DNA from 4 places in the Streptomyces arenae genome. Region 3 is predicted to be linked to each of the others. Evidence: riboswitches for the same ligand, from Rfam matches in the RefSeq annotation. Region 3 holds a riboswitch; each other region holds the start of a gene.
The links. A riboswitch is a leader RNA that binds a small molecule or an ion and turns the genes downstream of it on or off. The one in region 3 is predicted to bind S-adenosylmethionine.
Positions count from the first base shown of each region.

Region 1: it holds a riboswitch for S-adenosylmethionine, as region 3 does, so the genes downstream of both, MB828_RS46635 (putative leader peptide) here and MB828_RS35150 (amino acid ABC transporter permease) in region 3, are expected to answer to the same signal.
Region 2: it holds a riboswitch for S-adenosylmethionine, as region 3 does, so the genes downstream of both, thrC (threonine synthase) here and MB828_RS35150 (amino acid ABC transporter permease) in region 3, are expected to answer to the same signal.
Region 4: it holds a riboswitch for S-adenosylmethionine, as region 3 does, so the genes downstream of both, MB828_RS46565 (aminotransferase class V-fold PLP-dependent enzyme) here and MB828_RS35150 (amino acid ABC transporter permease) in region 3, are expected to answer to the same signal.

Region 1 is NZ_JAKQYH010000010.1:270,013-277,744, forward strand. It holds gene MB828_RS06060 (ABC transporter permease) at 1-347, opposite strand, end outside; gene MB828_RS06065 (ABC transporter permease) at 344-1,303, opposite strand; gene MB828_RS06070 (ABC transporter substrate-binding protein) at 1,306-2,925, opposite strand; gene MB828_RS46635 (putative leader peptide) at 3,193-3,321, opposite strand; SAM riboswitch class IV at 3,356-3,468, opposite strand; gene MB828_RS06075 (MFS transporter) at 3,818-5,149, shown strand; gene MB828_RS06080 (DUF1684 domain-containing protein) at 5,213-6,037, opposite strand; gene MB828_RS06085 (NtaA/DmoA family FMN-dependent monooxygenase) at 6,091-7,488, opposite strand; gene MB828_RS06090 (LLM class flavin-dependent oxidoreductase) at 7,485-7,732, opposite strand, start outside.
Region 2 is NZ_JAKQYH010000090.1:160,702-168,433, forward strand. It holds gene otsB (trehalose-phosphatase) at 1-460, shown strand, start outside; gene MB828_RS42810 (alpha,alpha-trehalose-phosphate synthase (UDP-forming)) at 528-1,973, opposite strand; gene MB828_RS42815 (glucosyl-3-phosphoglycerate synthase) at 2,046-2,990, opposite strand; SAM riboswitch class I at 3,148-3,290, shown strand; gene thrC (threonine synthase) at 3,309-4,595, shown strand; gene MB828_RS42825 (MoaD/ThiS family protein) at 4,711-4,986, shown strand; gene MB828_RS42830 (cold-shock protein) at 5,456-5,662, shown strand; gene groL (chaperonin GroEL) at 6,012-7,634, shown strand; gene MB828_RS42840 (alpha/beta fold hydrolase) at 7,729-7,732, opposite strand, start outside.
Region 3 is NZ_JAKQYH010000072.1:216,892-224,623, reverse strand. It holds gene MB828_RS35170 (hypothetical protein) at 1-338, shown strand, start outside; gene MB828_RS35165 (hypothetical protein) at 407-1,216, opposite strand; gene MB828_RS35160 (hypothetical protein) at 1,488-1,634, shown strand; gene MB828_RS35155 (glutathione S-transferase C-terminal domain-containing protein) at 1,824-2,687, shown strand; SAM riboswitch class IV at 2,765-2,876, shown strand; gene MB828_RS35150 (amino acid ABC transporter permease) at 3,261-4,241, shown strand; gene MB828_RS35145 (amino acid ABC transporter ATP-binding protein) at 4,238-5,026, shown strand; gene MB828_RS35140 (ABC transporter substrate-binding protein) at 5,109-6,134, shown strand; gene MB828_RS35135 (GNAT family N-acetyltransferase) at 6,184-6,930, shown strand; gene MB828_RS46760 (putative leader peptide) at 6,975-7,070, shown strand; gene MB828_RS35130 (LLM class flavin-dependent oxidoreductase) at 7,134-7,732, shown strand, end outside.
Region 4 is NZ_JAKQYH010000097.1:270,515-278,246, forward strand. It holds gene MB828_RS46540 (C40 family peptidase) at 1-945, opposite strand, end outside; gene MB828_RS46545 (NYN domain-containing protein) at 1,156-2,499, opposite strand; gene MB828_RS46550 (hypothetical protein) at 2,539-2,778, opposite strand; gene MB828_RS46555 (rhomboid family intramembrane serine protease) at 2,932-3,678, shown strand; gene MB828_RS46560 (Lrp/AsnC family transcriptional regulator) at 3,675-3,956, shown strand; gene MB828_RS46565 (aminotransferase class V-fold PLP-dependent enzyme) at 4,102-5,466, opposite strand; SAM riboswitch class IV at 5,627-5,743, opposite strand; gene trpD (anthranilate phosphoribosyltransferase) at 5,974-7,038, opposite strand; gene qcrB (cytochrome bc1 complex cytochrome b subunit) at 7,173-7,732, opposite strand, start outside.

The sequences.
Region 1 (7,732 bases), on a different contig from region 3:
GACAGCTGGGCGCCGTGCACCACCCGGGAGAACACGTCCCGGCCGAGTTCGTCGGTGCCGAACCAGTGACCGCCGCCCGGGCCGCGGAAGTTCTCGGTGGGCACGCCCTTCAACGGGTCCTGCGAGGTGAACAGGTCCGGCCAGAACGCGGCCAGCACCACCAGCACCAGGACCGCCACCGACACCAGCAGCCCGGGACGGCGCACCAGGAACCGCAGTACCCGCCGCACGTCGGCCCGGCGTCCCGGCCCGGGCGCGGGCCCCGCCGTCACCGGCCGGGCGAGACCGAGGGCGGCCTCGGCCGCGTCGGCCGCGCCGGCCGTGCCGTCGACAACGCTCTGACTCATGCGAAGCTCGCCCTCCTGTCCGGGGTCACCACGATCCGCGGGTCCAGCAGCGGGTAGACGAGGTCGACGACCAGGTTCGTCGCCACGAAGATCAGCGCGCCGAACACCACCACCCCCTGGACCAGCGGAATGTCCTGGGCGGTCACGGCGGCGGCGGTCACCCGCCCCAGGCCGTCCCGGGAGAACACCGTCTCCACGACCACCGAACCGGCGATCAGCTGACCCACCAGCAGGCCGACGACCGTCAGCGCGGGCAGCGACGCGTTGCGCAGCGCGTGCCGCAGATGAACCCGCCCCCGCCCGGCGCCCTTGGCCCGCGCGGTCTCCACATAGGCCTGGTCCAGCGCGGTGAGCAGGCTCTTGGCCAGCACCTGGGCGACCTGCGCCCCGGTCGGGACGGCCAGCGTCAGGGCCGGCAGCACCAGACCGCGCAGCCCGTCGTTGCCGAACGCCGGGAACCAGTGCAGCCGGAACGAGAACGCCTCGACCAGCAGGAGCCCCACCCAGAACGTGGGGACCGACACCCCCAGCGGGGGCAGCGACAGCAACAGCTGCCGCAGCCACCGCTGCGAGGTGTACGTCGCCACCACCGCGAGTCCGCCGCCGAGCACCACCGCGAGCAGCAGCGCCGCCCCCGTCAGCTGGAGCGTCCCCGGCAGCGCGTCGCCGATGACGGAGGTGACCGGGCGGCCGCTGGCGACGGCGTCGCCGAAGTCCCCGCGCACCGCCCGCCCGAGATACTCCGCGTACTGCACGAGCACCGGTTTGTCGAAGCCGTACTCGTGCCGCAGTGCGGCGAGTTGGGCCGGGTCGACCTGTCCCGAGTCCATCCCGGCACCGGCCATCGCGGTGACCGGGTCACCGGGCAGGAAGTCCAGCACCAGGAACGACACCGTGTAGGCCGCCCACAGCACCCCGACCGCCTGCGCCAGCCTCTTGATCACATAGCGCCGCACGGCTAGCCGATCCAGGTGTCGTGCAACTGCACGCGGCTGCCCGAGTCGAAGTCGAGGTCGTGCACCTTCGTCGACACGCCCAGCTGGGTCTGCAACTCCACCACGGGCACGTAGTACGCGTTGCGGACGATCAGCCGCTGCGCCTCGGCGACCAGCTTCGCGCGCTTGGCGGTGTCGGTCGTCGCGGCCTGCTGGGACAGCGCGGTGTCCAGCGAACTGGCGGGCAGGTGGTAGAAGTTGGCCAGCTGGGTGGAGAACGAGCTGCGCAGGATGTCCGGGTCGGACCGGGTCACGTTGCCCCACACGACGTCGAAGTCACCGGCCTGGAGCGTGGTCGCGAACTGGGTGACCGGGAGCTGCTTGAGCACCACGTCGATCCCCACGGCCTTCAGCTGCTGCTGGACGAGTTCCAGCGCGGGCTGGTTGGTGGCCGAGTTGGGGAACCAGGTGATGGTGAGGCTCAGCTTCTTGCCGCCCTTGGTGCGGATGCCGTCGCCGCCCGCCTTCCAACCGGCTTGGTCCAGCAGGGACTTCGCCTTGGACGGGTCGGTGGACAGGTCCGCGGAGAGGTCGGTGTAGTCCGGTGTGGTGTGCGCCAGGACGCTGCCGGCCGGCCGGGTGCCGGTCGGGAAGACGGTGCCGGCGATCTGCTCGCGGTCGACGGCGACCTCGATCGCCTGGCGTACCCTCGCGTCCTTCAGCACCGGCCGTGCGTTGTTGAGGCCCAGGCCGAACACCACACCGGGGTTGGCCCGGCGGGCGAGAGTGACCTGACCGCCCTTGAGCGCGGCCTCGTTGGCCTTGCCGACGCTGCTGATCGCGTCGACCTGCCCGGACTGGAGACTTCCGGCGCGCACGCCCGCCTCGGGCACCACCTTGAACACCAGCTTGTCCAGGTAGGCCTCGCCCTTCTTGGCCCACAGGCTGGAACCCCAGGCGTACCCGGTGCGCTTGGCCAGGGTGACCGACTGGTTCTGTACGTAGCCCTTCAGCACGAACGGCCCGGACCCGACGATCCCGTCACTGCACTTCTGCTGCGGGGTCTTCCGCACGCTCGCCGCGGACTCGATGCCCAGCGAGTGCGTCGAAGTCGCCTGCAGGAACTGGGCGTTGGGCTGCGCGAAGGTCACCTTCACGGTGAGCGGGTCGACCGCGACGGTGCTCTTGACCCCGCTGAGGTAGCCCTCGGCGAGGGTGCCCAGGGCGCCCAGCTTCGGCACCGCGTCGAAGTTGTCCTTCACCACCTGCGCGGTCAGCTTCGAGCCGTCGCTGAAGGTGACGCCCGAGCGCAGGTGGAACGTGAACTGGGTGGCGTCGGAGTTGATGTCCCAGCTCTTCGCCAGCCACGGCACGATCTTGCCGGTCTTGGGGTCCTGGTCGGTCAGGGAGTCCACGATCTGCCGGACCGAGTAGATGGTGTCGTTGCTGCCGACCTGCTGCGGATCCACGCAGCCGGCGTCGGAACCCACCGCGAAGGTCAGGGTGCCGCCGGACTTCGGCCGGCTGCTGCCGCCGCCGGAACCGGTGTCGCCCGAACCGCAGGCGGTCAGCAGCACACTGGTGGTCAGCAGGGCGGCCAGCGGCGCCCAACGGGATGATCTGGATACCGGAAGTGCGGTCACGGAGGGCTTTCTCCTACTCGTGTCACCCAGGCACCGGGTGCCGGGCGTCGGGAACGCGGCACGGCGGGCATGGACGTGCGACCCGGCCGGTCGGCACCGGCGACGGGGAAGCGCTGATCAGACGGTGGTCAGGGAGATGCCACCGGAGACGGTGGCGGGCAACGGCGGGGGAGCGTCACGGGCGAGCGAGGACGGCCGGCGCCTGACGGCGGTCCGGGCACGCGGGGGTCGACGCCGGATGTGGCCGGCCGACCAGGGGCGGGCTCGTCAGTGACGGCGAGTCGTACGACAGAGACAGCTGGTCGAACGCTTGAGATCGATGTGGCGCCGACGGGAGAGCCTGGAGAACGCCATGGCACCGGCACAGGAGGCCACCGCCGCATGAAGTTCGTGCATACCGGTCCCTCCCTTCTCCGGCCCCGCCACCGGGGCCACGCGCTTGCGGGATCCTCGGTGACCCCGCCGGGCTTTCACCTGGAGCACCCCACCGCGTGGGAGGGTTGCCGGTCAGCGAGCCAGGGCTTGACGCTGACACTCAATGCCGGACGCGATGCTACGGAGCGGTCTTGTCGTACGTCAATGCCGTGACCGGACGCCCGGTTCGAAACGCCACAGCGTCTCAGGTACCGGGACGCATGGTGGACGCACCTTGTTCCGTGTGCTTTGATCCGGCCATGGAGACCGCAGGTCAGGCACGCACCGTGCTCCTCGACCCGTTCTGGACGGGCCGCCGCGCCGACCAGTTCGACCAGACCTGTAGCTGAACTCCCCACCCCGGCCGCTCACGGCCCCCGCACGCCCGACGCCCGCGCCCGACGGGGCGCCCCCGTGCGTCCGCGAACCGCCTTCGCCCCCGCCCCGGTTGGCGGGAAATCCGTCAGAGAGAGCCGCAATGGCCTTCAACAGCACTGTCCCGTCAGGGGTGTTCGCCGCGCTGCGGGTCCGTGACTACCGGATCTACTGGAGCACGGGACTGGTGTCGAACACCGGCAGCGCCATGCAGGGGGTGGCGCTGGACTGGTTCGTCCTCACCCGCACCCACAGCGGGACCGCGCTCGGCTGGGTGGCGGGCCTCCAGTTCGCCCCGGTGCTGCTGTTCGGCCTGTGGGGCGGGGTGCTGGCCGACCGCCACGACCGCCGGACCCTGCTGCTGTGGACGCAGGCGCTGTACGCGGCGCAGGCGCTGCTGCTGACGGGGATGGTGCTGTCCGGCCACGCCCCGCTGTGGCTGCTGTACGTCCTGTCCTTCGCCCTGGGCTGCGTGTTCACGGTGGAGAACCCGGCGCGCCTGTCCTTCGTCACGGAACTGGTCGGACGGCCGCTGATCCCCAAGGCGGCGGGCCTGAACATCCTCTCCCTCAACGCCGCCCGGCTGGTCGGCCCGGCGATCGCCGGTGTGCTCATCGGGGCGATCGGCACCGGCTGGGTGTTCGCCCTCAACGCGGCGTCCTTCACCGTCGTACTCGCGGGACTGCTGTCGATCCGGCCGCGGCAGGGCACGGCGCCGGGTCCTGACCGGCCGCCGTGGACGGGGGCGGGAGCGGCGGGGCTGCGGTATGTGGCCGCCCGTCCCGAACTCGTCGGCGTGTTCACCGTGTTCGGGCTCACCGCGACCTTCGCGGTGAACTTCCCGACCACGCTGACCCTGTTCGCCGGGCGCGTCTTCGACGTCGGCTCGCGCGGCCTGGGCTTCATGAACACGGCGCTCGCCGTCGGTACCGTCGCCGGCACGATGGCCGCGACCCGCGGGATCTCGCCCCGGGTACGGACGGTCGTCGTCGGGGCGCTGCTGTTCGGCGGGTTCGAGGCACTGGCCGCGCTCATGCCGTCGTACCCCGCGTTCCTCGTCCTGCTGCTGCCCGTCGGATTCACGCTGATGACGCTGAACACCGCCGTCAGCGCGTTCGTCCAGTCGGAGGTCAGCGACGCCATGCGCGGCCGGGTGATGGCCGTGTACACGGTGATCTCGATGGGCGGCAGCCCGGTCGGGGCCCCGGCCGTCGGCTGGATCTCCCAGCACGTGGGGGTGCGCTGGGGTCTCGCCGGCGGCGCGGCCGTCGCGGTCCTCGTGGCCGCGGCGGTGGCCTGGTGGCTGGCGCACGCGACGCCCACGCCCGCCGCGGTGACGGCACCGGCCGTCGCCCGGCCGAACCCCGCTCCGTCCCGCACGGCCGCCCGGGAACCCACCCGTGAACCCTCCACCGGCGGAACACCCCATGACTGACCGTCACCCCGGCTCGCCCGGCGGGTTCCGCCGGGCGCCCGTCACCTCGGTTCGTGCGGCGGCTCAGGAACCGCCGCGTTCCCGGGGCAGCGTCTGACCGGCCTCGACCGCCACCGGCAGCCGGTTCTCGGCCGGCGGCAACGGGCAGGTGGCCAGGTCCGTGTAGGCGCAGGGCAGGTTCGCCGCGCGGTTGAAGTCCAGCCGGACCGTGCCGTCGGCGGCGGGTGGGTCGAGGGCCAGGACGCGGTTGGCCGCGTAGGTGGTGACCCCGGAGGTGGCGTCGGTGAAGAGCAGGATCAGCCGGCCCTCCCCATGCCCCGGGAAGGCGGTGAGGGACAGCGGACGCCCGTCGAGTTCGAACTCGACCCGGCCCGGAGCGTCGTACACGTGCTCCAGGCCCTCGACGGCGGCGCCCACCGTGGTCGGCCGCGGCTGCTCGAAGGGGACGTAACGGCCCGTCACGGCCCAGCGCGGGTCGGGGTCGTAGGCGGGGGTGCCGGTGAAGGCGGTGCGCAGCGGCGCGTCCGGATGCCGGGGGCGCACGATGTCGTTGCCGCCGCGCTTGGCGACCTCGATCACGGCGTCCTTCCAGACCGCGTCGACGCCCCCGCGCTCCGGGAGGACCCCGAAGTTGTGTTCGCCGTGCACCGGTGTGCCGTCGACGACCAGTTCCTCACCCTCGTCGAGGGCGACGACCACCCCGTCCGGACCGGTGCGCCAGGCACCCGGCGCGTCGGGGAAACGCTGCGGCCGTTCGTCGAGGAAGTGCAGGCTCGTGATGGCGAGGAACCCGTGCGGGTCGGCGAGGCGGGCCTCCTGGGCGCGTTGCCAGTCCAGCCAGTCCTCGGTGAAGGCTTCCAGGTCCGTCGTGGTGGCCTCGGTGGTCATGGTTCTCCCTGGGGTGTCGGGCGGGTGTCGGACAGGGGCCGGCGCGGCAGCGGTCAGCCGGCCTGCCGCTCGGGTGCGGACCGGTGGGTGAGGGGCTCGCGCAGGCCGAGGTGCTCGCGCAGCGTGGTCCCGGCGTACTCGGTCGGGTAGAGGCCGCGTTCCTGAAGCTCCGGGACGAGCAGGTCGACGATGTCGTCGAGGCCGTCGGGGATGAGGTACGGCGTGACGTTGAACCCGTCGATCGCGCCGTGCCGCACGAAGTGGGCGAACTTGTCGGCCAGGCCTGACGGGGTGCCGACGTGCCCGCGCTGCGGGCCGAGCGCGATCACGGTCTCGCGCAGCGACCAGCCGTGTGCCTCCGCCTTGGCCCGCCATTCGGCCACGACCGTGCGCGCGTCGGCGACCCGCCGGGCCCCGAACGAGCCGTCGTTCTCCGCGACCACCGGGTCCTCCTTCGGCAGCGGTCCGTCGGCGTCGCGGCCGGACAGGTCGATGCCCCAGAGCAGCCCGGCGATGCCCAGCGCGGTGGCGGGAGTGACCTGCTGGAGCCGGATCCAGCGCTTCTTCTCCTCGGCCTCCTCCTCGGTGGCGCCGATGATGATCTCGGTACCGGGCAGGATCCGCAGGTCGTCCTCGGGCCGTCCGGCCGCCCGCAGCCGGCGCCGGATGTCCTCGGCGAAGGCCAGCGCGTCGTCGAAGTCGCTGCCGTGCGCGGAGAAGATGACGTCGGCGTTGCGGGCGGCGAAGTCCCGTCCCTCACCGGAGTCACCGGCCTGGAAGATCACGGGGTGGCCCTGCGCGCTGCGCGGCAGGGTCGGGGCGAGGTCGACGTCGAACTGCGGACCGCGGTGGCGTACCCGGTGGACGGCACCGGGCGCCGACCATGCGGCGGCGTCCGCGGAGCCGGCGACGGCACCGTCCTCCCAGCCCTCCCACAGCGCCCGGGCTACGGTGAGGAACTCCTCGGCGCGCCGGTAGCGGTCGGCGTGGTCGAGATAGCCGCCGCGCCGGAAGTTCGCGCCGGTCCAGGCGTTGTCCGTGGTCACCACGTTCCAGCCGGCGCGGCCCTCGGAGAGCAGGTCGAGGCCGGACAGGCGGCGCGCCAGGTCGGCGGGCTCGTTGAAGGTGGAGTTGGAGGTGGAGACCAGGCCGATCCGGCGGGTGACCGCGGCCAGTGCCGCGAGCTGGGTGACGGCGTCAGGCCGGCCGGCCACGTCGAGGTCGTGGATGCGGCCGTCGACCTCGCGCAGCCGCAGCCCCTCACCGAGGAAGAACGCGTCGAACAGACCTCGCTCGGCGGTCTGGGCGACCCGCCGGAAGGAGGCGGGGTCGATCTGCGAACCGCTGTCGGGGGCGGACCAGATGGTCCAGTGGTTGACGCCCTGGAAGAACACGCCGAAGTGCAGCTGGGCGTGCGGCCGGGGGACGTCGAGCGGGTCGGTGCGGGTCATCGGGCTTCCTCCTGGACGGCCGCGGCCGCGAAACGGTTGGCGGGGCGCTCCAGACCCAGGGTCGAGCGCAGGGACGTGCCGGGCAGCGGCCGGGCGACGAGACGGCGCTCGGACAGCGCCGGCAGGACGAGCCGGGACAGGACCGGCAGATCCTCGTCCAGCACCAGCGGGCGCAGCCGCACGCCGTCGACGTACCGGCTCAACTCGCCGAGCAGAGAAACGAGTTGCTCGGCCGGCCCGATGT
Region 2 (7,732 bases), on a different contig from region 3:
CCCCGCCCTGCTCGACCGCGTCGGCGCCGCGCACGGCACCTGGATCGAGGAGAAGGGCTTCGCGGTGGCCGTCCACACCCGCCGGGCCGACGACCCCCAGGCCACCTTCGACGCCCTCCGCGCCCCCCTGACCGACCTGGCCACCCGGCACGGCCTGATCGTGGAACCGGGCCGCCTGGTCCTGGAGCTCCGCCCCCCGGGCATGGACAAGGGTGTGGCACTCCGCGAGTTCGCGAGGGAGATCGGCGCGGGCGCGGTCCTCTACGCGGGCGACGACCTGGGCGACATCCCGGCCTTCGCCGCGGTCGAGAAACTGCGCGAGGAGGGCGTCCCGGGCCTCCTGGTGTGCAGCGGCAGCGAGGAGGTCACCGACCTCGCCGACCGAGCCGACCTGGTGGTCAACGGCCCGGAGGGAGTCGTACGCCTCCTGAAGAACCTGGCTCACCAGAGCGCCCCTTAAGGGGCAGCGCCCCTTAAGGGGCGCGGGGAACTGCGCGACCAGCCCCCACCGTCCCGCACCCGACGACCTACCCCCTCAACGCACCCAACTGCTCCAGGAACCAAGCCGCGGGAGGCAACGCGGTCGCAGCCGCCGACAGGCGTTTGCACCGCTCCGCCCGTTCCCCCGCCGGCATGGCCAGCGCCCGCGCCAGCGCCTCCGCCGTCCCCCCGATGTCGTACGGGTTCACCACCACCGCGTCCTCGCCCAGCTCCTCGTACGCCCCCGCCTCCCGCGAGAGCACCAGCGCGCACCCCTCGTCCGACACCACCGGGATCTCCTTCGCGACCAGGTTCATGCCGTCCCGGATCGGGTTCACCAGTGCCACGTCGGCCAGCCGGTACGCCGCGAGCGACCGAGCGAAGTCGTCCTTGACGTGCAGCACCACCGGCGTCCAGCCCGCCGTGCCGTACGCCGAGTTGATCTCGTCGGCGACCCGCTGCACCTCGGCCGTGTACTCCCGGTACACGGCGAGGTCCTGCCGCGAGGGGTACGCGAACGCGACGTGCACCACCCGCTCCCGCCACTCGGGGTGGTCGTCGAGCAGCTGCCGGTAGGCCAGCAGCCCCCGCACGATGTTCTTCGACAGCTCGGTCCGGTCGACGCGCACGACGGTCCGGCGATCCGCGCCGCCGATCTCCTCGCGCAGCGCCCGCATCCGCTCGGCCACGTCGGGTTCGTGCGCCCGCTTGCGCAGGAAGTCCGCGTCGGCCCCCAGCCCGTGCACCCCGATCCGGGTGTCCGAGGAGGGGATCCCCGGGCCCAGCACCGCGTGACAGCAGTCGACGAACGCGTCCGCCCAGCGCCGCGTCAGGAACGCCGCGTGGTCGGCGCCGAGGATCCCGCTCAGCAGCTCCGCGGCGATGTCGTCGGGCAGCAGCCGGAAGTAGTCCGGCGGCGCCCAGGGAGTGTGGGAGAAGTGGCCGATCCGCAGGTCGGGGCGCAGCTGCCGCAGCATCCGGGGCGCGAGCGCCAGGTGGTAGTCCTGGATGACCACCACCGCCCCCTCGCCCGCCTCCTCGGCCAGCGCCTCGGCGAACGCGCGGTTGTAGGCCTGGTACGACGCCCACTGGCGCCGGAACTCCGCGTCGAAGACGGGCTCCAGCGGGGTCTGGTAGAGCATGTGGTGGACGAACCACAGCACCGAGTTGGCGACGCCGTTGTACGCGTCCGAGAACACGTCCGCGTCGATGTCGAGCATCCGGACCTGCTGGCCCCCGGTGTCCGCCGCCGGCAGCCGGCCGCCCGCGGCCCGGCGGACCGCCTCGCGGTCGCCGTCGCCCAGCGCGGCGCACACCCACACCGCGTTCGCGTCCGGCCCGATCGCCGACAGCCCGGAGACCAGCCCGCCGCCGCCCCGTTTGACGTGCAGCGCGCCGGCCGGGTCGTCAGGGCGCACCTCGTACGAGACCGGGCCGCGGTTCGACGCGACCAGTACTTCGGCACCGCCGGTGGAAGCAAGGGGAGAAGCCATACGCCTGAACCTAGCCCGGCCCGTAAACGCTCAAACGTACGGCTGTGCCCGACGCCCGGAAGGTATACGAGGTCACGCCACCCGGCGCTCGGCGTACTCCGCGATCTCCACCATCGGCGGCCGCTCCTCCGTGTCCACGGAGTACGTGCGCGGTTCGAAGCCGTTCTCCCCCCGCTCGAACTGGGTCAGGGCCGGGCGGACCAGGTGGCCGCGGGCCAGCCGCAGCTGGGCCGTGCGGTAGATCGCGGCGGACATCCGGCCGAGCGCCTGGCCGTCCTGGTGGCGGTGCTTGCGGACCCCCACGTCCACCTGGGCGAGGGCGTCCAGGCCGACCAGGTGCAGGGCGTCCACCAGCATGCCCAGCTCCACGCCGTAGCCGACCGGGAAGGGCAGCTGTTCCAGCAGGCCGCGGCGGGCCGCGTACTCGCCGCCGAGCGGCTGCACGAACCCGGCCAGCTGCGGCCAGTGCATGTTCAGCAGCGGGCGGGCCATCAGCTCCGTGACCCGGCCGCCCTGCCCGGCCGCGCCGGCCAGCGGGCGGTCGTACATCGCCTTGACCAGGTCCACGCCGGGGTCGGTCAGCAGCGGGCCGACGATCCCGGTGACGAAGTCGGAGGAGAAGTCCCTGAGGTCCGCGTCGACGAAGCAGACGATGTCCCCGGTGGTGACCAGGAGGGAGCGCCAGAGGACCTCGCCCTTGCCGGGGACCGCGGGGATGCGCGGCAGGATCGAGTCACGGTGGACGACCCGCGCGCCCGCCGCGGCGGCCACCTCCGCCGTACGGTCGGTGGACCCGGAGTCGACGACCACGATCTCGTCGACGAGCGGCACCTGCCGCATCAGGTCGTGGCGGATGACGGCGACGATGTCGCCGACCGTCTCCTCCTCGTCGAGCGCGGGCAGCACGACGGAGACGGACTGACCGGTGCGCTGCTTGGCGGCGAGTATCCGGTGCAGCGGGCGGTCGTTCACGGACCAGGAGCGGGTGGCCAGCCAGCGCTCGACTTCTTCCAGCACAGTCAGCGGCTCCTCACTGTCACGATCACACTGCGAGGTGTGATCCATCTCGCGGTACGGACGACTATCTCAACTGTCCTGGCCTTCGGTTACAGTCTTGAACAACGCCGGTGACCATCGCATGTCCTGGGGCCACCGCCCGTTGACAACCGAATACAGCTCATCCAGAGGGGCAGAGGGAAACGGCCCGATGAAGCCCCGGCAACCCTCCAGTCGGTACTCGTGCTCTCAGCGAGGCTCCCGGCTAGGGAAGGTGCCAAATCCGTCTCACGGCGAGATGCGTCGTGAGGAAGATGAGGAGAAAGGGCCTCGCCTCACATGGCTGCGCAGACTGTTGCAACCGATTCCCCGAAGACCGTAGACCTCGGCCCCGCCACGGCGCTGTCCTGCCGCGAGTGCGGGCACCGGGTGCCGCTCGGCCCGGTCTTCGCCTGCGAGGAGTGTTTCGGCCCGCTCGAGATCGCGTATGACTTCTCGGCCTACGACGCCGAGGAGCTGCGGAAGCGGATCGAGTCGGGACCCGCGAACATCTGGCGCTACGCGCCGCTGCTGCCCGTCCCGGCGGACGTGACGACCAAGCCGAACATCAACCCCGGCTGGACCAAGCTGGTGCAGGCCGACAACCTGGCCAAGGAGCTGGGGGTCACCGGCGGGCTGTACGTGAAGGACGACTCCGGCAACCCGACGCACTCCTTCAAGGACCGGGTCGTCGCCCAGGCCGTCGAGGCCGCCCGCGCCTTCGGCTACACCACGCTCTCCTGCTCCTCCACCGGCAACCTGGCCGGCGCGGTGGGTGCCGCGGCCGCCCGGGCCGGCTTCCGTTCCTGCGTGTTCATCCCGCACGACCTGGAGCAGGGCAAGGTCGTGATGGCCGCGATCTACGGCGGCGAGCTCGTCGGCATCGAGGGCAACTACGACGACGTGAACCGGTTCTGCTCCGAGCTGATCGGCGACCCGGCCGGCGAGGGCTGGGGCTTCGTCAACGTCAACCTGCGGCCGTACTACGCCGAGGGCTCCAAGACGCTCGCGTACGAGATCTGCGAGCAGCTGGGCTGGCGGCTCCCGGACCAGCTGGTGGTCCCGATCGCCTCCGGCTCGCAGCTCACGAAGATCGACAAGGGGCTCCAGGAGCTGATCAAGCTCGGGCTCGTCGAGGACAAGCCGTACAAGATCTTCGGTGCGCAGGCCGAGGGCTGCTCCCCGGTGTCGACCGCGTACAAGGCGGGTCACGACGTGGTCCGGCCGCAGAAGCCGGACACCATCGCCAAGTCGCTGGCGATCGGCAACCCGGCCGACGGTCCGTACGTCCTCGACATCGCCCGGCGTACCGGCGGCGCCGTGGAGGACGTCGACGACGAGCAGATCGTCGACGCGATCAAGCTGCTCGCGCGGACCGAGGGCATCTTCGCGGAGACCGCCGGCGGGGTGACCGTCGGAGTCACCAGGAAGCTCATCGAGAACGGGCTCATCGACCCGTCGAAGTCGGTCGTCGTACTCAACACGGGTGACGGACTGAAGACGCTGGACGCGGTCGCGGGGACCGGTCTGACGGCGACCATCCGGCCCACTCTCGAGTCGTTCCGTGAGGCTGGGCTGACCCAGTAGGCAGTCGTCGTTCCGCGGGCCGGTGGGGGCTGGTCGCGCCCGCGCGGCGGCAGCCGCACATCGACTCGGTCCCGCGCCCCTGAAGGGGCGCCACACAGCTACCGGAGGTTCACACGTGAGCGTCACCGTCCGCATCCCGACCATCCTGCGCACCTACACCGGCGGCAAGGCCGAGGTCACCGCCGAGGGCGCGAACCTCGGCGAGGTCATCGCCGACCTGGAGAACAGCCACACCGGAATCGCCGCCCGCGTCCTCGACGACCAGGGCAAGCTGCGCCGCTTCGTCAACGTGTACGTCAATGACGACGACGTGCGTTTCGAGCAGGGCCTGGAGACGGCCACCCCGGACGGCGCCGGCGTCTCGATCATCCCGGCCGTCGCCGGCGGCTGAGCGCCCCGGCCGCCTGACGTGATGGCCGAATGACCGAACATTACCTTCGGTAACAGCCATCACCCATTGTTCAATCGATTGCCCCCTCCGCGAGAGAAGCGGAGGGGGCAATTCTGTGTGGTTGAGCGCGGTACAGTTGGGGAACACGGTCCGGATCTCCGGGTCACGGGCCCTGTTATTCGATACCGCGAGCCCGCCAAGAAGTAGCCAAAGTGTGTGGGTCGTATGCGGCTTTTGTGGCTTTTATGGGGCCCGACTTGCCCTGAATTCGGCCGAATTCTCGCTACATTCCGGACCCTTCCCGCCCAGAATTCTCGTCCGATTGACCTGTTGCAGACGGCAGTTGGACAGATACATTCAGCCGCGGTCGACGCGTTCCGGCGCACGCCCCCAACCAATGGGGGGTGAGGTCTGACCCGGATCCGCGAAGTGTGGATCTGTGCAAGGGCCAGTAATAGGGGAGTTAGGCATGGCTCAGGGCACCGTCAAGTGGTTCAACGCGGAGAAGGGGTACGGCTTCATCGCGGTCGACGGTGGTGCGGATGTTTTCGTCCACTACAGCGCGATCCAGATGGACGGGTACCGCACCCTGGAAGAGGGTCAGCGAGTCGATTTCGAGATCTCGCAGGGCCAGAAGGGGCCGCAGGCGGACATGGTCCGCTTGGCGACCGGCTGAAGCACGCGCCGACTGACAGCGACGTTCTTCTGTACTTCTTCGAAGGGCTCGTGCCTCCCGGGGCACGAGCCCTTCGGCATGCCCGGGGGCGGCCCCCGACGGGCCGTGGGCCGCGCCCTGGACGGGCCTGACTCCCGGTGGCCGATCCCCGGGAGGCGCTTGCACTCGGCATGGGCGAGTGCTAATCATTGGCGTTAGCACTCTGAAGGTGAGAGTGACAAAGAAGGACCGGGTCGGTGAGGCCCGCAGGCCGGGTGGGGCAAGGAACCCACGGGTCGGCGAGCCGTCCGTCGCGGGCGCGGGCGCGGTCCTCGAAGACTCACCCCCAGTCCTGGAGGGACCACTTCACATGGCCAAGATCATCGCGTTCGACGAGGAGGCGCGGCGCGGCCTCGAGCGCGGCATGAACCAGCTCGCGGACGCCGTCAAGGTGACGCTCGGCCCCAAGGGCCGCAACGTCGTCCTCGAGAAGAAGTGGGGCGCCCCCACGATCACCAACGATGGTGTCTCCATCGCCAAGGAGATCGAGCTCGAGGACCCGTACGAGAAGATCGGCGCCGAGCTGGTCAAGGAAGTCGCCAAGAAGACGGACGACGTCGCCGGTGACGGTACGACCACCGCGACCGTGCTCGCCCAGGCCCTGGTCAAGGAAGGCCTGCGCAACGTAGCCGCCGGCGCCAACCCGATGGCCCTCAAGCGCGGTATCGAGAAGGCCGTCGAGGCCGTCTCCGGTGCCCTGCTCGAGCAGGCCAAGGATGTCGAGACCAAGGAGCAGATCGCCTCCACGGCCTCCATCTCCGCCGCCGACACCCAGATCGGCGAGCTCATCGCCGAGGCCATGGACAAGGTCGGCAAGGAAGGCGTCATCACCGTCGAGGAGTCCCAGACCTTCGGTCTGGAGCTGGAGCTCACCGAGGGTATGCGCTTCGACAAGGGCTACATCTCGGCGTACTTCGCCACCGACATGGAGCGTATGGAGGCGTCCCTCGACGACCCGTACATCCTGATCGCCAACTCGAAGATCGGCTCCGTCAAGGACCTGCTCCCGCTCCTTGAGAAGGTCATGCAGTCGGGCAAGCCGCTGCTGATCATCGCCGAGGACGTCGAGGGCGAGGCCCTGTCGACCCTGGTCGTCAACAAGATCCGCGGCACCTTCAAGTCCGTCGCCGTCAAGGCCCCGGGCTTCGGCGACCGCCGCAAGGCGATGCTGAACGACATCGCCATCCTCACCGGCGGCGAGGTCATCTCCGAGGAGGTCGGTCTCAAGCTCGAGAACACGACCCTCGACCTGCTGGGCCGCGCCCGCAAGGTCGTCATCACCAAGGACGAGACCACCATCGTCGACGGTGCCGGCTCCACCGAGCAGGTCCAGGGCCGGGTCAACCAGATCCGCGCCGAGATCGAGCAGTCCGACTCGGACTACGACCGCGAGAAGCTCCAGGAGCGCCTGGCCAAGCTCGCCGGTGGCGTCGCCGTCATCAAGGCCGGTGCCGCGACCGAGGTCGAGCTCAAGGAGCGCAAGCACCGCATCGAGGACGCCGTGCGCAACGCCAAGGCGGCCGTCGAGGAGGGCATCGTCGCCGGTGGTGGCGTGGCCCTGCTCCAGGCCTCCCAGGTCTTCGAGAAGCTGGAGCTGGAGGGTGACGAGGCGACCGGCGCGCAGGCCGTGAAGCTCGCGCTCGAGGCCCCGCTGAAGCAGATCGCCGTCAACGCCGGCCTCGAGGGCGGTGTCGTGGTGGAGAAGGTCCGCAACCTCACCCCGGGTCACGGCCTGAACGCCGCGACCGGCGAGTACGTCGACCTGGTCGCCGAGGGCATCATCGACCCGGCGAAGGTGACGCGTTCCGCCCTGCAGAACGCCGCCTCCATCGCCGCGCTGTTCCTCACCACCGAGGCCGTCATCGCCGACAAGCCGGAGAAGGCCGCCGCGGCCGCTCCGGGCGGCATGCCGGGCGGTGACATGGACTTCTGAGCCTGACGGCTCGGCGGTTCCCCAGCGGTACCGAGGGCGGCACTCCCTGTTCGACAGGGAGTGCCGCCCTTCGCCGTACCCGGGCGCGGTGCTCTCAG
Region 3 (7,732 bases):
GCCGGCTGCTGCCCGGCGGGCGCCTCAACCCGGGGGACCGGCTCGTCAGTCCGAACGGGCTCAACGTCCTCGTGATGCAGCAGGACGGCAACCTGGTCGAGACCATCCCGCGCGGCCGCGTCGTCTGGCAGAGCGGCACCCACGACCCGTACTCCGTGCTGTTCATGCAGAACGACGGCAACCTGGTGGTGGTCGCGCCCGGCAACCGCCCGGTCTGGGCGTCCGGCACCGCCCGCCGTCCGGGCTCGGACCTGGAACTCCAGGACGACCGGAACCTGGTCGTCTACGCGCCCGGCCATGTCGCCGTCTGGGCGAACAACACCGCCGGCCAGCCCTGAGCGGCCGAACGGTGAGCCCTCGACCGGCGGCTCTGGACCGGCGGTCCTGAGGCCGGCGGCGCTGGGCGCTAGTCGAACTGGCTCGGCATCGGGGCCGGGGTCTTGCCGGCGAGCACGTCCTTGAGGCGCTGGGCGCCGTTCTGTACCGCCAGCGTGGTGCTGTCGTGGTCGACGGCGTCCAGGGCGCCGTTGGTGACGGCCGCCCCGGACGCGCCGATCCGCAGCACCGCGACATCGGTGACGTAGGTGACGGGCTGCCCCTCGCTGGTGCCCTGCACGGTCACCGTCAGGGCCGCCCGGCCGTCGCCCACGTCCGGGACCTGCGCCGAGACGACCTGGATCGTGCGCTTGTCGCCGTTCTTGCCGGTGGCCGTGAACTGGTTGCACTTCTCCGGCAGACTCTTCAGCCAGGTCAGCGTGGAGTTGAGGCTGTCCGAACCGTAGTCGCCGACCTGGTACAGCATCCGGGCGGTGTCCGAGGTGAAGCCGCGCAGCGCGGAGGCGCCCGAGGCGCGGCCGAGCAGACTGTCGGAGTACAGGCCGTCGAGCAGCCGCTGGCAGTCGGCCGCGTCGGCCTTGGCGGTGAGGAACGCGGCCACGTCGACCTTGCCGACCAGCATGGTGTTGCGCCAGGTCGCGGCGTCCGTGGCCAGCTGCCAGTTGTCCTCGACGTCGGCCGGCGTGATCAGCGCCGCCTGCGCGCCCGCCCCGGTGAGGGCGGGGGTCGGCGACGGGGACGCGGGGGAGCGCTCGGCGGCGGGCGAGACGGCCGCGGCTCCGGAGCCGTCGCTCCCGCCCGAACAGGCGGCGGTGGCGAGCAGGGCCCCCGCCGCCAGGGCCGCGGCGACCACACGCGCGGGTCGGGACGGACGGGTCATGGCGGCTGCCTCCTCGGGAACGCGGTACGTCCCTCCACGGAAGGCGCCGCTGCGCCCTCGCGGGGAACGCGGGTACGTCCTTCCACGCCACCATCCGTTCCGGCCGCCGACCACCCGCGCGTGCCGTTCGGGTGAGCGCCGGGGACGCGGGGGAGCCGTGCACCACCGCCGGCGGGGCGAAGCCGGTGTCCCAGGCGTGGACGCCCTCTTGACGCCGGGCGGAGCCGGATCGACACTCCAGTTGGGAATCCTATAGAAAAGGTAGGGAAAGATGGATCGGCTGCGCGCGGTCACCGGCACGGAGCGCCGAGAGTGCCGTACGCCCTGGCCGGCTTCCCTGTTCAGGTCCCCGCTGCTCACCTCCCGGCTGCACATCGACCTGCTGCGGGTGTGCAGCGCCATCAGCCGTACGGGTTGACCGCCCGCGCCTCGCCGCCCGGTACGACCGCCCGCGCCCCGCCGCCCGGTACGACCGCCCGCGCCCCGCCGCCGGGCACGACCGCCCGCGCTTCGCCGCCGCCCGCGCACCGTCGCCCGGGCCGGCGCCCGCCCACCGACGAACGCTTCCGCCGCGCGTACGTCCACGCGCCCGTACCCGGGGAGACGCATGTCCATCACTCCACTCGCCGCCCTTCCGTCCGTCCGCACCGCGCCCGCCTTCCGCGGCCGCATCGGACGGGACGCGCGCAGCGGTCACTACGCCGTGCCGGGCCGCTACCGGCTCCACCTCGCCACGGCCTGTCCCGACGGCCTCCGCATCGCCGTCGGCCACAGCCTGCTCGCCCTCGACGACTGTTGTCCGGTGACCTTCCTGCCCGCCGTCCCGGACCACCCCGACGGCAGCCACACGGCACTGCGCCCGCTGTACGAGGCCAGCGCCCACCGCTACTCGGGACCGGCCCTCGCACCGGTGCTCAGCGACGACTGGTCGGGCCGGATCGTCTCCACTCACGGCCGGGACATCCTGCGCGACCTCGACCGGCACTTCGGCGACGGCGTCACGCGCCTGTACCCGTGCGGTGCCGAGGCCGAGATCGAGGCGGTCGAGCGACTGTGCGCCGAGGACATCGAACAGGCCGCGCAGCGTGCCGGCCGGGAGGGCGGCGACCCACGGGCGCTGGAGACCCTGCTCGCCGCGCTGGGCGAACTGGAGCACCGGCTCACCGGCGTCGAGTTCCTGGTCGACGGTCGACTGACCGCTGCCGACGTCGAGTTGTGGGTGACCCTGGTGCAACTCGACACCGTGCACCGCAACCACCTGGACGCCTCCGCCGTGCACCGCGTCGCCGACCACCCGGTGCTGTGGGCCTACGCCCGGCGGCTTGCCGCGCACCCGGCCTTCGGCATCCACCTCGACCTCGACGGCATCGCCCGCCGCCACCACGGCCGTTGCCAGGGCCTGGAAGCCGCCGGCGCGGCCGTCCAGATCCTGGACTGGGCCGGACATGCCGCGGACGCTTCCCGCAGGTGAGAGCCGATTCAACTGTTCCGCCAACTGGACAGGCGTTGACATTTCTTCGGGCGGCTGCCTAACTTACGGACCAGAACGGTCAAGAGCGTCAGCATCAAGCCCTGGCTTGCTGACCGGCAACCCTCGCACCGCGGTGGGGTGCCCCAGGTGACGACCCGACCGAATGACGACGTTCGGTAAGCGCGCGGCCCAGCGGGCCACCAAGTGACAGGTGACGGACATGTACGCAGCTTCCAGCACGGCCCCGCGCCGCGCCGCGGGCTGCGTACAGCCGTACCCGAGTCCGCTCGTCGCCGACCGTGCCGTCGACCTGCTCCGTGTCAACAGCGCCCTGTGTAGCGCGTGTACCGCACCGGGCTGTGCCCGCTGTCGGGTCTGACCAGGCTTTCCCGCCCCGCACCCGCAGCATCGCGCCTCAGCGTTCCTGACGAAAGCACCGGCCGTCCGGTGTGACGCCGCCCGCCCAGCCTCCGTGTCCCCCGCGCCCCCGCGCCCCGTGCCGTGCCCGAACACGGCACGGTGCCGCGTGCCCGGCCGCGGGACCCGAGGTGTCCGACTCCGCCGGAGCCCGCCATGAGTGAACCCCCAGGCGCCACCCTCGCCCCCGAGGCGCCGTCCGCCGCCGACGAACCCCCAAAGCCCCTCGCCGCCCAGCGCGTTCAGCCGCTGCGCAGGCCAGGGCGCTGGATAGCCACCGCCGTAGTCCTGGTCCTGGTCGCCCAGTTCGCGCACGGACTGGTGACCAACCCCTTCTACCAGTGGGACCGCTGGGGCTACTGGTTCCTGCGGCCGACCATCCTCGACGGGCTGGTCATCACCCTCGAAGTCACCGCCTACAGCGCGGTGTTGGGACTCATAGGCGGCGTCCTGCTCGCGCTGGCCCGGCTCTCGAAGAGCCCGGTGCTGCGTGCGGTCAGCTGGACCTACGTCTGGGCGCTGCGCTCCATACCGCTCATCGTCGTCCTGCTCTTCCTCTACAACTTCAGCGCCCTGTACAAGACGTTGAGCGTCGGCGTCCCCTTCGGGCCGGCCTTCTTCTCCTTCGACGAGTCGAAGCTCGCCACCGACATGGTGATCGCCGTCGTCGGCCTGAGCCTCAACGAGGCGGCCTACGCGGCCGAGGTGGTCCGCGGCGGCATCCTCTCCGTGGACCAGGGCCAGCACGAGGCGGCCGCCGCGCTCGGACTGCCCAAGGGCTACCAGTTCCGGAGGATCGTCTTCCCGCAGGCGCTCAGGTCGATCATCCCGAACTACGTCAACCAGCTCATCGGTCTCATCAAGAGCACCTCGCTGGTCTTCTACGTCTCGCTGCTCGACCTCTTCGGCACCGCGCAGAGCATGGGCTCCACCTACCCCGGCGACATCGTGCCGCTGCTGCTGGTGGTCACCGTCTGGTACCTGATCCTCACCAGCGTCGTCTCCGTGATCCAGTTCTACGTCGAGCGGTACTACGCCCGGGGCGCCACCCGCTCGCTGCCGCCGACCCCCTGGCAGAAACTGCGGGCCGGCCTCACCGACCTGCGCGCCCGCGTCCGCCGGGAGGCCGCCGTATGAGCATCACCGACACCCTGGAGACGGCACCCGCCGCCCTGGAGATCCACGACGTCCACAAGTGGTACGGCGCCCACCGGGTCCTCGACGGCGTCGACCTGACCATCCGCCCCGGCGAGGTCACCGTCATCCTCGGCCCGTCCGGCTCCGGCAAGTCCACGCTCCTCAGGGTCATCAACCACCTGGAGAAGCCCGAGATCGGTTACGTCAGCGTCAACGACGAACTGATCGGCGTGAAACGGCAGGGCGAGAGACTCAAGGAGCTGAGCGAACGCGCCATCCTGGCCCAGCGCAGCCGGATCGGCTTCGTCTTCCAGAACTTCAACCTCTTCCCGCACCTGACCGTGCTGGACAACGTGGCCGCCGCCCCCGTCGCCACCGGCAAACTGACCAAGCCCGAGGCCCAGGCACTGGCCAAGGAGCTCCTCGAACGCGTCGGCCTCGGCGAACGCGTCGGCGCCTACCCGCGGCAGCTCTCCGGCGGACAGCAGCAGCGCGTCGCCATCGCCCGCGCCCTCGCCCTGCGCCCCGGCGTCATCCTCTTCGACGAGCCCACCTCCGCGCTCGACCCCGAACTCGTCGGGGAGGTCCTCTCCGTCATCAAGGACCTGGCCACCAGCGGCACCACGCTCGTCATCGTCACCCACGAGATCGGCTTCGCCCGCGAGATCGCCGACCGGGTCGTCTTCATCGACGACGGCAGGATCGTCGAGCAGGGGCCGCCCTCCGAGGTCCTCGACAAGCCGCGGCACGAGCGGACCAGGGACTTCCTCAGCAAGGTCCTCTGAACCGCCGCACCCCAGACCTCCCCGCACCCAAGACCTCCCCCCACGCCCTCACCCTCATCACCGGCACCGACAAGGAACCGCCATGTCTACCCACTTCACCCGACGCAGCCTGATCAGAGGCATCACCGCGGCCACCGCCGTCGCCTCCCTCGCCACCGGGCTCGCCGCCTGCGGGGGCGACAGCGACGCGGCCACCACCACCGACAGCGCCAAGTCCGGGGAGGTCGTCGTCGGACGGGTCTCCAACGGCGCCGCCACCCAGACCACCATCAAGGTCTCCGAGGTCAAGTCCATCAGCGCGGAACTGCCCGCGGCCGTCCGCAAGAGCGGCAAGCTGGTGATCGGTGAGGGCGCCCTGCCCGCCGGCTTCCCGCCGCTGGCATACGTCGGCAGCGACCAGAAGACCCTCACCGGCTCCGAACCCGACCTCGGCCGCCTGGTCGCCGCGGTCTTCGGACTCCAGCCGGAGATCAAGAACTTCACCTGGGAGAACATGTTCGTCGGCATCGACAGCGGCAAGGTCGACGTGGCGCTCTCCAACATCACCGACACCGAGGAGCGCAAGAAGAAGTACGAGTTCGCCTCCTACCGGCAGGACAACCTCGCCTTCATCGTGCCGAAGAAGAGCACCTGGAACTTCGACGGCAACTACGAGAATCTCGCGGGCAAGACGGTCGCCGTCGGCTCCGGCACCAACCAGGAGAAGATCCTCCTGGAGTGGCAGTCGAAGCTCGCCAAGGAGGGCAAGAAGCTCACCGTCAAGTACTTCCAGGACAGCACCAGCACCTTCCTGGCCCTGAACAGCGGGAAGATCGACGCCTCGTTCGGCCCCAACCCCGGCTTCGCCTACCACAACAAGCAGACGGCGAACACGCCCAACGCCACCCGCACCGCGGGCACCTACTCCGGCGCCGGCGCCAGCCTCCAGGGCCTGATCGCGGCCACCGCCAAGAAGGACAGCGGCCTCGCCAAGCCCCTTGCCGACGCCATCAACTACCTGATCAAGAACGGTCAGTACGCCCAGTGGCTCAAGGCCTACAACCTCTCCAACGAGGCCGTCGCCAAGTCCGAGGTCAACCCGCCCGGACTGCCGCTCGACAACTCGTGACCGCCCGCACCAGCACGCCCGGCGGCTTACCAGGAAGGACTTCGCCTCCGTGACCGTCCAGACCGACTTCCGCGGAGGCGGAGCCCCCCTCACCCCCGACACCACACCGCTCGACAACGCCGTCTGGGCCGCCCTCACCGGCCCGCACGCCCACCTCGCGGAGAGGTTCGGCAGGGCCGCCCGCTACCCCGACGACGTCTACGCCTACGCGGCCCTCGCCGACGCCGCCGACCCGGCCGCCTGGGCCGATCTGCACACTCTCGTCGGCCCCGGGACGACCGTGAAGATCAAGCCCGTCGAGCAGGCACCGCCCGGCTGGGAGGTGGTCGGCGGCGGGCGGGGCGTCCAGTTCGTGGACACCGCGCTGCGGGCCGAGCCCGACCCGGAGGCGGTACGGCTCGGACCGCACGACGTGCCCGAGATGCTGGACCTGGTCGCTCGCACCGAGCCCGGCCCGTTCCGTACCCGGACCATCCAGATGGGCCGCTACCTCGGCATCCGGCACCGGGGCCGGCTGATCGCCATGGCGGGAGAGCGGCTGCGGCCACCCGGCTGGACCGAGATCAGCGCCGTCTGCACCGACCCGGACCATCGCGGCCGGGGCCTGGCCACCCGCCTGGTCCGCGCGGTCGCCGCCGGCATCCGGGAGCGCGGGGAGACCCCGTTCCTGCACGCGGCCCCGGACAACGCGACAGCCATCCGGCTCTACGAGTCGATCGGCTTCACCGAGCGCCTGCGCGGCCGCACCCTGCTGGTGCGCAGCCCGGGAACATCCGCGGACGCCCGGTTGTTGTGACTCAGGACGAGATGTACGCGAAGCAGGCCGAGGAGGTGCGGGACATGACACATGCGATCAGTCCCAGCCGCCGTACCGTCCTGCACACCCGGCCGCACATCGACCTGCTGCGCGTGGCCGGCGCGCTCTGTTGTTCCTGACTTTCCTCCGCCGCGTCCCTTGCACCAGGCGCGCCCTCGTACGGACCTCAGGAAGGCACCACTGTGTCCTCATCTCCCACTTCCCACCTGCACCTCGCCGTCGCCCTCGACGGCACCGGATGGCACCCCGCCTCCTGGCGCGAGCCGGTCGCCCGCCCCCGTGAGCTGCTCACCGCCGGCTACTGGGCCGACCAGGTCGCCGAGGCCGAGCGCGGCCTGATCGACTTCGTCACCATCGAGGACGGCCTCGGCCTCCAGTCCTCCCTCTACGGCGAGCCGGACGGCCGTACCGACCAGGTCCGCGGCCGCCTCGACGCCGTGCTCGTCGCGGCCCGGATCGCACCGCTCAGCCGGCACATCGGCCTGGTGCCGACGGTGATCACCACCCACACCGAGCCGTTCCACATCTCCAAGGCGATCGCCACCCTGGACTACGTCAGCACCGGCCGCGCCGGCGTGCGGGTGCAGATCTCCGCCCGCCCGAACGAGGCGGACCACTTCGGCCGCCGTGCCTTCCCGCCGTTCGATCTGGCGGAACTGGCCACCCCGGCCGGTCAGGAGCGGCTCGCCGAACACTTCGACGAGGCCGCCGACTACATCGAGGTCGTACGCCGGCTCTGGGACAGCTGGGAGGACGACGCCGAGATCCGGGACGCCGCCAC
Region 4 (7,732 bases), on a different contig from region 3:
GTTGCCGGCGTACAGGCCGACGTGGTGGTAGTCGCCGTAGAAGATGATCAGGTCGCCGACCTTGAGGTCGCTCTGGTTGTAGATCCGGGTGCCGGCGTTGGCCTGGGCCTCGGAGGTGCGCGGGATGGTGACGCCGGCCTGGGCGTAGGCCCAGGAGGTCAGGCCCGAGCAGTCGAACGACGACGGTCCGGAGGCGCCGTAGACGTACGGCGAGCCGATCACGGACTGGGCGGCGGCGAAGGCGGCGGCGGCCCGGCCGGAGGCGGAGCCGGTGTTGCCGAGGTCCACCCGGGAGGAGGCGCGGCTGGCGGCCTGGGCCTGCTCGGCGTCGAGGGCGGCCTTCTCCTTGGCCGTCAGGGTGTTGAGCAGCTTCTGCGCGTCGGCCAGCTTGGACTGGACGGCCTTCTTCTGCTTGGCCAGCTCGGTGCGGGTGGCGGAGAGGTCCTTGAGCTTGTCGGTGGCCTCGGCCCGCTCCTGGGCGAGTTCGCGCTGTTTGTCCTGGATCTTCTTCAGGGCCTCGACCTGCTGGCTGCTCAACTGGTCGAGCGTGGAGGCCTTGTCGAGGTAGTCGTCCGGGTCGGACGAGAGGAAGAGCTGGACCGACGGGTCGATGCCGCCGGAGCGGTACTGCGCGGTGGCCAGCGAACCGAGGCTGTCCCGCAGCTTGTTGAGGTCTTCCTGACCGCGGGCCACGTTGTCCTGGATCGTGGATATTTCCTTCTGCAGCTTCTGCTGCTTGTCCTTGGCCCCGTCGAGCTTCTCGGTGGCCTGCTCGGCCTCCTCGTAGAGCTTGTCGACCTTCGCCTTGACCTCGTCCTTGCTCAGCTTCTCGCTGGGCGCCGCGTTGGCGGCGTTGGCGCTGAGGACTACGGCTGCGGCGGCTGCGGTGGTGAGCACGGTCACGCGCGCACGGCTCGGCTGCTTGGGTCGACGATGGGACGCCACGGAGACGGGCTCCTTCGTTTGAGTGATCACCCGTGTGGAGGTTCGAGGCCAGACCCTAGTGACCTCATCGTGATCAGTTCAAACCCAGCAGCCAAAAAAGTAGTCACGCAACGCACTCTTTGCACATAACTCACGAGCAGTAATGCGCGATTGACGCTACGTTGCGTGACGGTTCGGTCAATTCGGGCATTGCATATGCGTGTTGCACGTTCAGGACAGTCTCTTCAGAAGCATCGCAGAAGCCACCGGCCGGGCACCCGCCTTCGCGACCCCGTCGGCGACCTCCCGGTCGGTCGAGGCGACGATCACCGGGCGGCCCGGCGGCTCGGCGCGCACCAGCTGACGGATCAGCTCGTCCGCCGTGACACCCGCTTTGGAGAAGAGGACCCGGACCCCGCGCGGCGGGGCGAGCAGCACCGGCGCGGCCAGCTCGGCGCCGTCGAAGACACAGGTGACCTCGGCGCCGGTCTGCGCGGCGAGCTGGGAGAGCTGGCCCAGCAGCCGCAGCCGCTGCTTCTCCAGCGGCATCTGCGGATAGCCGGTCTTGGTCACGTTGTAGCCGTCGACCACCAGGTGCGCCTGCGGCAGGGCGAGCAGCTGGTTGAGGATGGCCGGGTCGTTCTCGGACAGGGCGCGCGCCGCGATGTCCTTCGGGGTCATCCGGCCCGGTTCGACCGCGTCCACGGTCTCGGCCGGCCGGACCGACACCGGCGGCAGCGCCAGTTCACGGCGGAGCCCCTGGGCCGCGTCGAGCACGGTGTCCAGCAGCAGCCGCACCCGCATGTCCTCGACGCTGCGCCCCTCACGGGCGGCCCGGCGGCTGGCCTCCAGCGCGGCCTCGACCTCACCGAGCCGGGCCTTGAGCCGCCGGCTCTCGCTCTCCGCGGCGGACACCTGCGCCTGCCCCTCGGCCCGCCCCGCCTCCAGCTCGCCCTGGAGCTTGCGCAGGGCGGCCTCGCCGCGCCGGACGTCGCTGACGGCGGCACGCAGCTTGCGGTGGAGCGATTCGGCTTCCTTCTTCGCCGCGTCCAGTTCGGCGCGCAGCCGGTCCGTCTCGGCACGGGTCAGCTCGCGGGCCCGGTCCAGCTCCTCGCGCAGCCGCTCCAGCTCGGCCCGGCTCTCCTCGCCGGCCCGCTCGGCGTCGGCCCGCTGGGCCTCCTCGCCGGCGGCCGCCACGAGCTTCACCCAGCCCATGGGCCGCAGTACGTAGGCCGCGGCCGCCACATCGAGCGGGTCCGCGGCCGGGGGCGGGGAGCCGGAGTCCAGGGCGCCGGCCAGTTCCGGCTGGGCCTCTCTCAGCTTCTCGCCGATCCGCTGCCGGAAGAGGGTGTCCGTCTCCAGCGCGGCCGCCATGGCGTTCCCGGCGAACTTCGCCCGCCGATTGGCCGCGAACCGGGCGTACTGGCGCAACTGCGCGGGCAGTTCGGCGACGGTCAGTCCGCCGAACCCGTCCGAGACGATCTGCACGACCCGTCGCCGCACGCCGTCGGGCAACGGACGGTCAAGCACCTCGGCGGTGCCGTCGCCCGGCCCCCCGCCTGTGGTCTCCACCATCCGTCACACCCCATCACCTGTGCGGGGCCGCTCCCGGTCTCAGGAGTCGGCGCCCGGCCTGTCCACGAGTTCCACCTGGTCCACCGCGTTGCACCAGCGGCAGCGCACCGACTCGATGGTCTCACTGACCACCTCACGCTCCTCGACCTTGGGCTCACCGGCCAGGTCGAGGTGGACGTACTCGACGACCTTCGACGAGCGGGTCACGTCGAAGCGCGTGAGGTTGCCGCAGAGGGTGCAGCGCCACCGCGTCGTGGCGGTCGGCAGGGGAACCGTCATCGTGGCTTGTTCGCTTCCTTCTAGTGTCCGTGACGCGCCGTCCCGACGCGTGTGGCTCGTAACCCTACGGCCTGGCGGGGACTCGACGCCGCCCCGTCCACGGCGGCGAGGCGATCTGTACCGGTGCGTCCGCTTACGCCATGCTCTGTGTTCATGATCGGCAACCGGAACACCACGGCCGTCCCCCGTGCCCCGCGGAGCCCACGGGGCACGTCCGCGCCCATGACGTACGCCCTGATCGCCGTGTGCTGCCTGATCTTCGTCGTCGGGCCCGCCTCCGGTTTCAACCCGTCCTACGGCACCGGGGAGGCCCTGGCGGCGGCCCAGCGGGCGTACTTCCGGCGCTGGGGAGTGGTTCCCGCCGATCTGTTCGACGGTCCGGTGCGGGAGGTGCTCACCCCGGCCACGGCGCTGTTCATCCACGGCAGCTGGGTGCACCTGCTCGGCAACATGCTCTTCCTCTTCGTCTTCGGGGCGATGACCGAGGAACGGATGGGCCGCGTGCAGTTCACCCTCTTCTACCTGGGCTGCGGCTATCTCGCCCTGCTCGGCTACGCGGCCGCCAACGCCACCTCCCAGCAGTCGCTGGTCGGCGCGTCCGGGGCGATCTCGGCGGTTCTCGGAGCGTTCCTCTACCTGTTCCCCAGCGCCCGCGTGACCAGTCTCCTGCCCTTCCTCTTCTTCCTGCCGCTGCGGTTCCCGGCGTGGGTGGTGCTGCCGTTCTGGGTCGCGCTGCAGTGGGTGGCCCTGGACCAGGCGCCCTCGGGCCCCGGCGTGGCCTACCTCGCCCACCTGGTCGGCTTCGGACTCGGATTCGGCTACGCGTGGGTGAGATATGGCCGTACGACTAGAGTGAGGACCGCACCGGCTCCGGCACCCGAGGGAGAGAACCAGCCGTGATCACCGCGATCGTCCTCATCAAGACCAGCGTGGACCGGATCCCCGAGATCGCGGAACAGATCGCCGCGCTGGAGAGCGTCAGCGAGGTCTTCTCCGTCACCGGCACGTACGACCTGATCGCCATGGTCCGGGTGCAGCAGCACGAGGACCTGGCCGAGGTCATCCCCGGCCGGATCAGCAAGATCCAGGGCGTGGAGGCCACCGACACGCACGTCGCGTTCCGCACGTACTCGCAGCACGACCTGGAGGCGGCGTTCGCGATCGGCCTGGACAGCTAGCGACGCCTTCTTCCGGACGCCGGGTACGGAAGCGCCCCGTAGGGGCGCGGGGAACTGCGCGACAAGCCCCCACCGGCCGGCAGCTTGGTCCTCTGCGGGTGCGTCGTGGCTGGTCGCGCAGTTCCCCGCGCCCCCAACGGGTAGGTCAGCTCACCGCCGGAACGCAGCGGCCGTCCTCCGTGCGGTACGACCACTTGGCGCCGTTCGTGACCAGCTCCCGTACCGCCGTCACGAAGCGCTCCACGTGCTCGTCCGGGGTGCCCGCGCCGAAGCTCACCCGGATGGCGTTGAGGGACTTCTCGCCCGGTGCCGCCTCGGGCGCCCCGCACTCGCCCTGGCTCTGCGGGTCGGAGCCGAGCAGGGTCCTGACCAGCGGGTGGGCGCAGAAGAGGCCGTCGCGGACGCCGATGCCGTACTCGGCGGAGAGGGCCGCGGCGAAGTGGGAGCTGTTCCAGCCCTCGACCACGAAGGAGATCACGCCGACGCGCGGGGCGTCGTCGCCGAACAGGGAGAGGACCCTGACCTCGGGGACCTCGGCGAGGCCCGCGCGGACCTCGGCGATCAGGTGCTCCTCACGGGCGACCAGGGTGTCCCAGCCCGCCTCGGTCAGCGCCTTGCAGGCGGAGGCGATGGAGTAGGCGCCGATCACGTTGGGCGACCCGGCCTCGTGCCGTGCGGCGCTCTCGTGCCACTCCACGGCCACTCCCCCGTCCTCGCGCCGGGTGACCTTGCGGCTGGCGCCGCCGCCCGCGAGGTACGGCTCGGCGGCCACGAGCCAGTCGGCGCGGCCGGCGAGGACGCCGGAGCCGAAGGGGGCGTACAGCTTGTGGCCGGAGAAGGCGACCCAGTCGACGTCGAGGTCACGGACGGAGACCGGGTGGTGCGGAGCCAGCTGGGCGGCGTCCAGGACGATCCGGGCGCCGTGCGCGTGGGCGGCGGCGGCCAGCTCGCGCACCGGCCACAGCTCGCCCGTGACGTTCGAGGCGCCGGTGACGCAGACCAAGGCCGGGCCGTACGGGTCGCGGTCGGCGAGGGCCCGCTCCAGGGTGGCCACGGCCTGCTGCGGGGTGCGGGGGGCGTCGAGGTAGCTGACCCGGGCGTCCTGCCAGGGCAGCAGGGAGGCGTGGTGCTCGGTCTCGAAGACGAACACCTGGCAGTCGGCGGGGAGGGCGCGGGCCAGGAGGTTCAGGGAGTCCGTGGTCGAGCGGGTGAAGACCAGCTGGTCGTCGGGGCGGCAGTCGAGGAACTCGGCGACGGTCTTCCGGGCGCTCTCGAAGAGGTCCGTGGACAGCTGGGAGAGGTAGCCGGCGCCGCGGTGGACGCTGCCGTAGTACGGGGCGTACGCGGCCACGTCGTCCCAGACCCGCTGCAGGGCGGGGGCGCTGGCCGCGTAGTCGAGGGCCGCGTAGCCGACCTCGCCGCCGGTGACGAGCGGGACGGTGACATCCCGCCCCAGAACGGGCAGGGGGGCACAAACGGACTGGGCGGCGGCAACGGTGGAGACAGACATGGGTGAACTCCCGTGAACGCAGGTGAAATCCGCCGTGCGAGCGGACGCGCTCGGGCAACGGCAGGAAAAAAGGGGGATGCGGAGGCGGGGCTCTGCGGCCCTATCGCATTCGCTTGCTCACGGAAGACTCCTCGACGACCAGGACCCCTGGATCGCGAGGGGTCCGCGCTTGCCGTAGACCTCGCTGCCCACGGCCTGGTCTTCACCCGGGGCACCCCGCCACGGACGGAGGGTTGCCGGACAGTCGGCCGGGGCCTCATGACTGTCACTCATGACCTGGAAAGAAACGTAGGTGAACTGATCGCCGACGCGCAACTCCTGTCCGGATGACGGGACGGAGGCGAGGACAGTTCGGCACCGCCGGAAAGGCGGTGCCTGGTTGCGCGCCGTCGCGGCGGAGAGAAAGAGCGCTGACGCCCAGGATTGTCTCCGCCGCAACGGCGATCAGCCACGACGGCGCGGTCCGGCGGTGTCGTACCGCGCCTCAGCCCCCTGGCAACGCCGCCCCTACTTGTTCGTCGCCGCCGCCCAGCGCTCCAGCGCCCGCTTGGCCGCGCCCGAGTCGATCGACTCCGCGGCCCGGGCCATGCCCGCCCGGAGCTGCTCGGCCAGCGTGCCAGGGCCCGGGTCCAGGGCCACCAGGGCCGCCGCCGAGTTGAGCAGCACCGCGTCCCGTACCGGGCCCGTCTCGCCGTCCAGGAGCCGGCGGGCGACCTCCGCGTTGTACGACGGGTCGCCGCCCCGCAGGGCCTCCACCGGGACCAGGTCGATGCCGACGTCCCGCGGGTCGAAGGTGTCCTCGGTGACCTTGCCGTCGCGGACGGTCCAGACCCGGGACGTGGCGGTCGTCGTCAGCTCGTCGAGGCCGTCGTCACCGCGGAAGACCAGGGAGGAGTTCCCGCGCTCCGCGAAGACGCCCGCGACGACGGGGGCCATACGGGGGTCCGCGACGCCGACCGCCTGGGCGCGGACCCTGGCCGGGTTGGTGAGCGGGCCGAGGATGTTGAACACCGTGCGGATGCCCAGCTGACCGCGGGCGGCGCCCGCGTACCGCAGCGCCGGGTGGAACTTGACGGCGAAGCAGAAGGTGATGCCCGCCTCCTCGGCGACCTCGGCGACCCGCTGCGGGGTCAGGTCGAGGTTGACGCCGAGCTTCTCCAGGACGTCCGACGCCCCGGAGGCGGAGGAGGCCGCCCGGTTGCCGTGCTTGACGACCTTCGCGCCCGTGCCCGCCACCACCAGGGCGGACATCGTGGAGATGTTCACCGTCTTGGCGCCGTCACCGCCGGTCCCGACGATGTCGACCGTGCGGCCCGGCACCTCGATGACGTTGGCGTGCTCGTACATCGTGCGGACGAGCCCGTTGATCTCGTCGACCGTCTCACCCTTGGCCCGGAGCGCGACCACGAAGCCGGCGATCTGGGCGTCGGTGGCCTGGCCGCGCATGATCTGGTCCATCGCCCAGGCCGTGGCGTCGGCACTCTGGTCCTGTCCGTACAGCAGCGCGTTCAGTACCCCGGGCCAGGAACGGCCCGCCGCGGTGTCGCCTCCAGCGGGGGTCACAGCGCTCATAAGGCCGCTCCTGAGTGTCGTACCGGCGGAAAACCCGTTTCAGTGCTCACCCTATCCAGCCCAGCGCACCGCGAAGGGCCCCCGTCCGTACACCGGACGGGGGCCCTTCGACCCTGGCGTGGCGACGCCGTCGATCAGTGGTGGCCGTGGCCGCTCGTGATCTCCTTGTACTCCTCGACGGTCGGCTTCGGGATCTGGTTGTCCTCGCCGTAGTAGGCGTTGCTCAGCTTGGCGCGGAGCTTCTCGGACCCCTTGATCTTGCGCTCGACACCGTTCTCGTCGACCGCCGGGCCGACCTGGGCCGGCTCGTACTGGTGGTGGGCCGTGAGGGTGTGCAGCTGCTCCTGCGAGAGCGGCTCGTGGACCTCGATGAACTCACCGTGCGGGAGCCGCTTGATGATGCCGGTCTCGCGACCGTGCAGCACCTTCTCCTTGTCCCGGCGCTGGAGGCCGAGGCAGATCCGCTTGGTGACGATGAACGCGATCACGGGTCCGGCGAAGAAGAAGATCCGGACGAACCAGGTGACGTCGTTGATCGACAGGTGGAAGTGGGTGGCGATCAGGTCGTTGCCACCACCGATCAGGCCGACCATGTAGACGGTCACCCAGGCGACACCGAAACCGGTGCGGGTCGGGGCGTTGCGCGGGCGGTCCAGGATGTGGTGCTCGCTCTTGTCGCCGGTGACCCAGGACT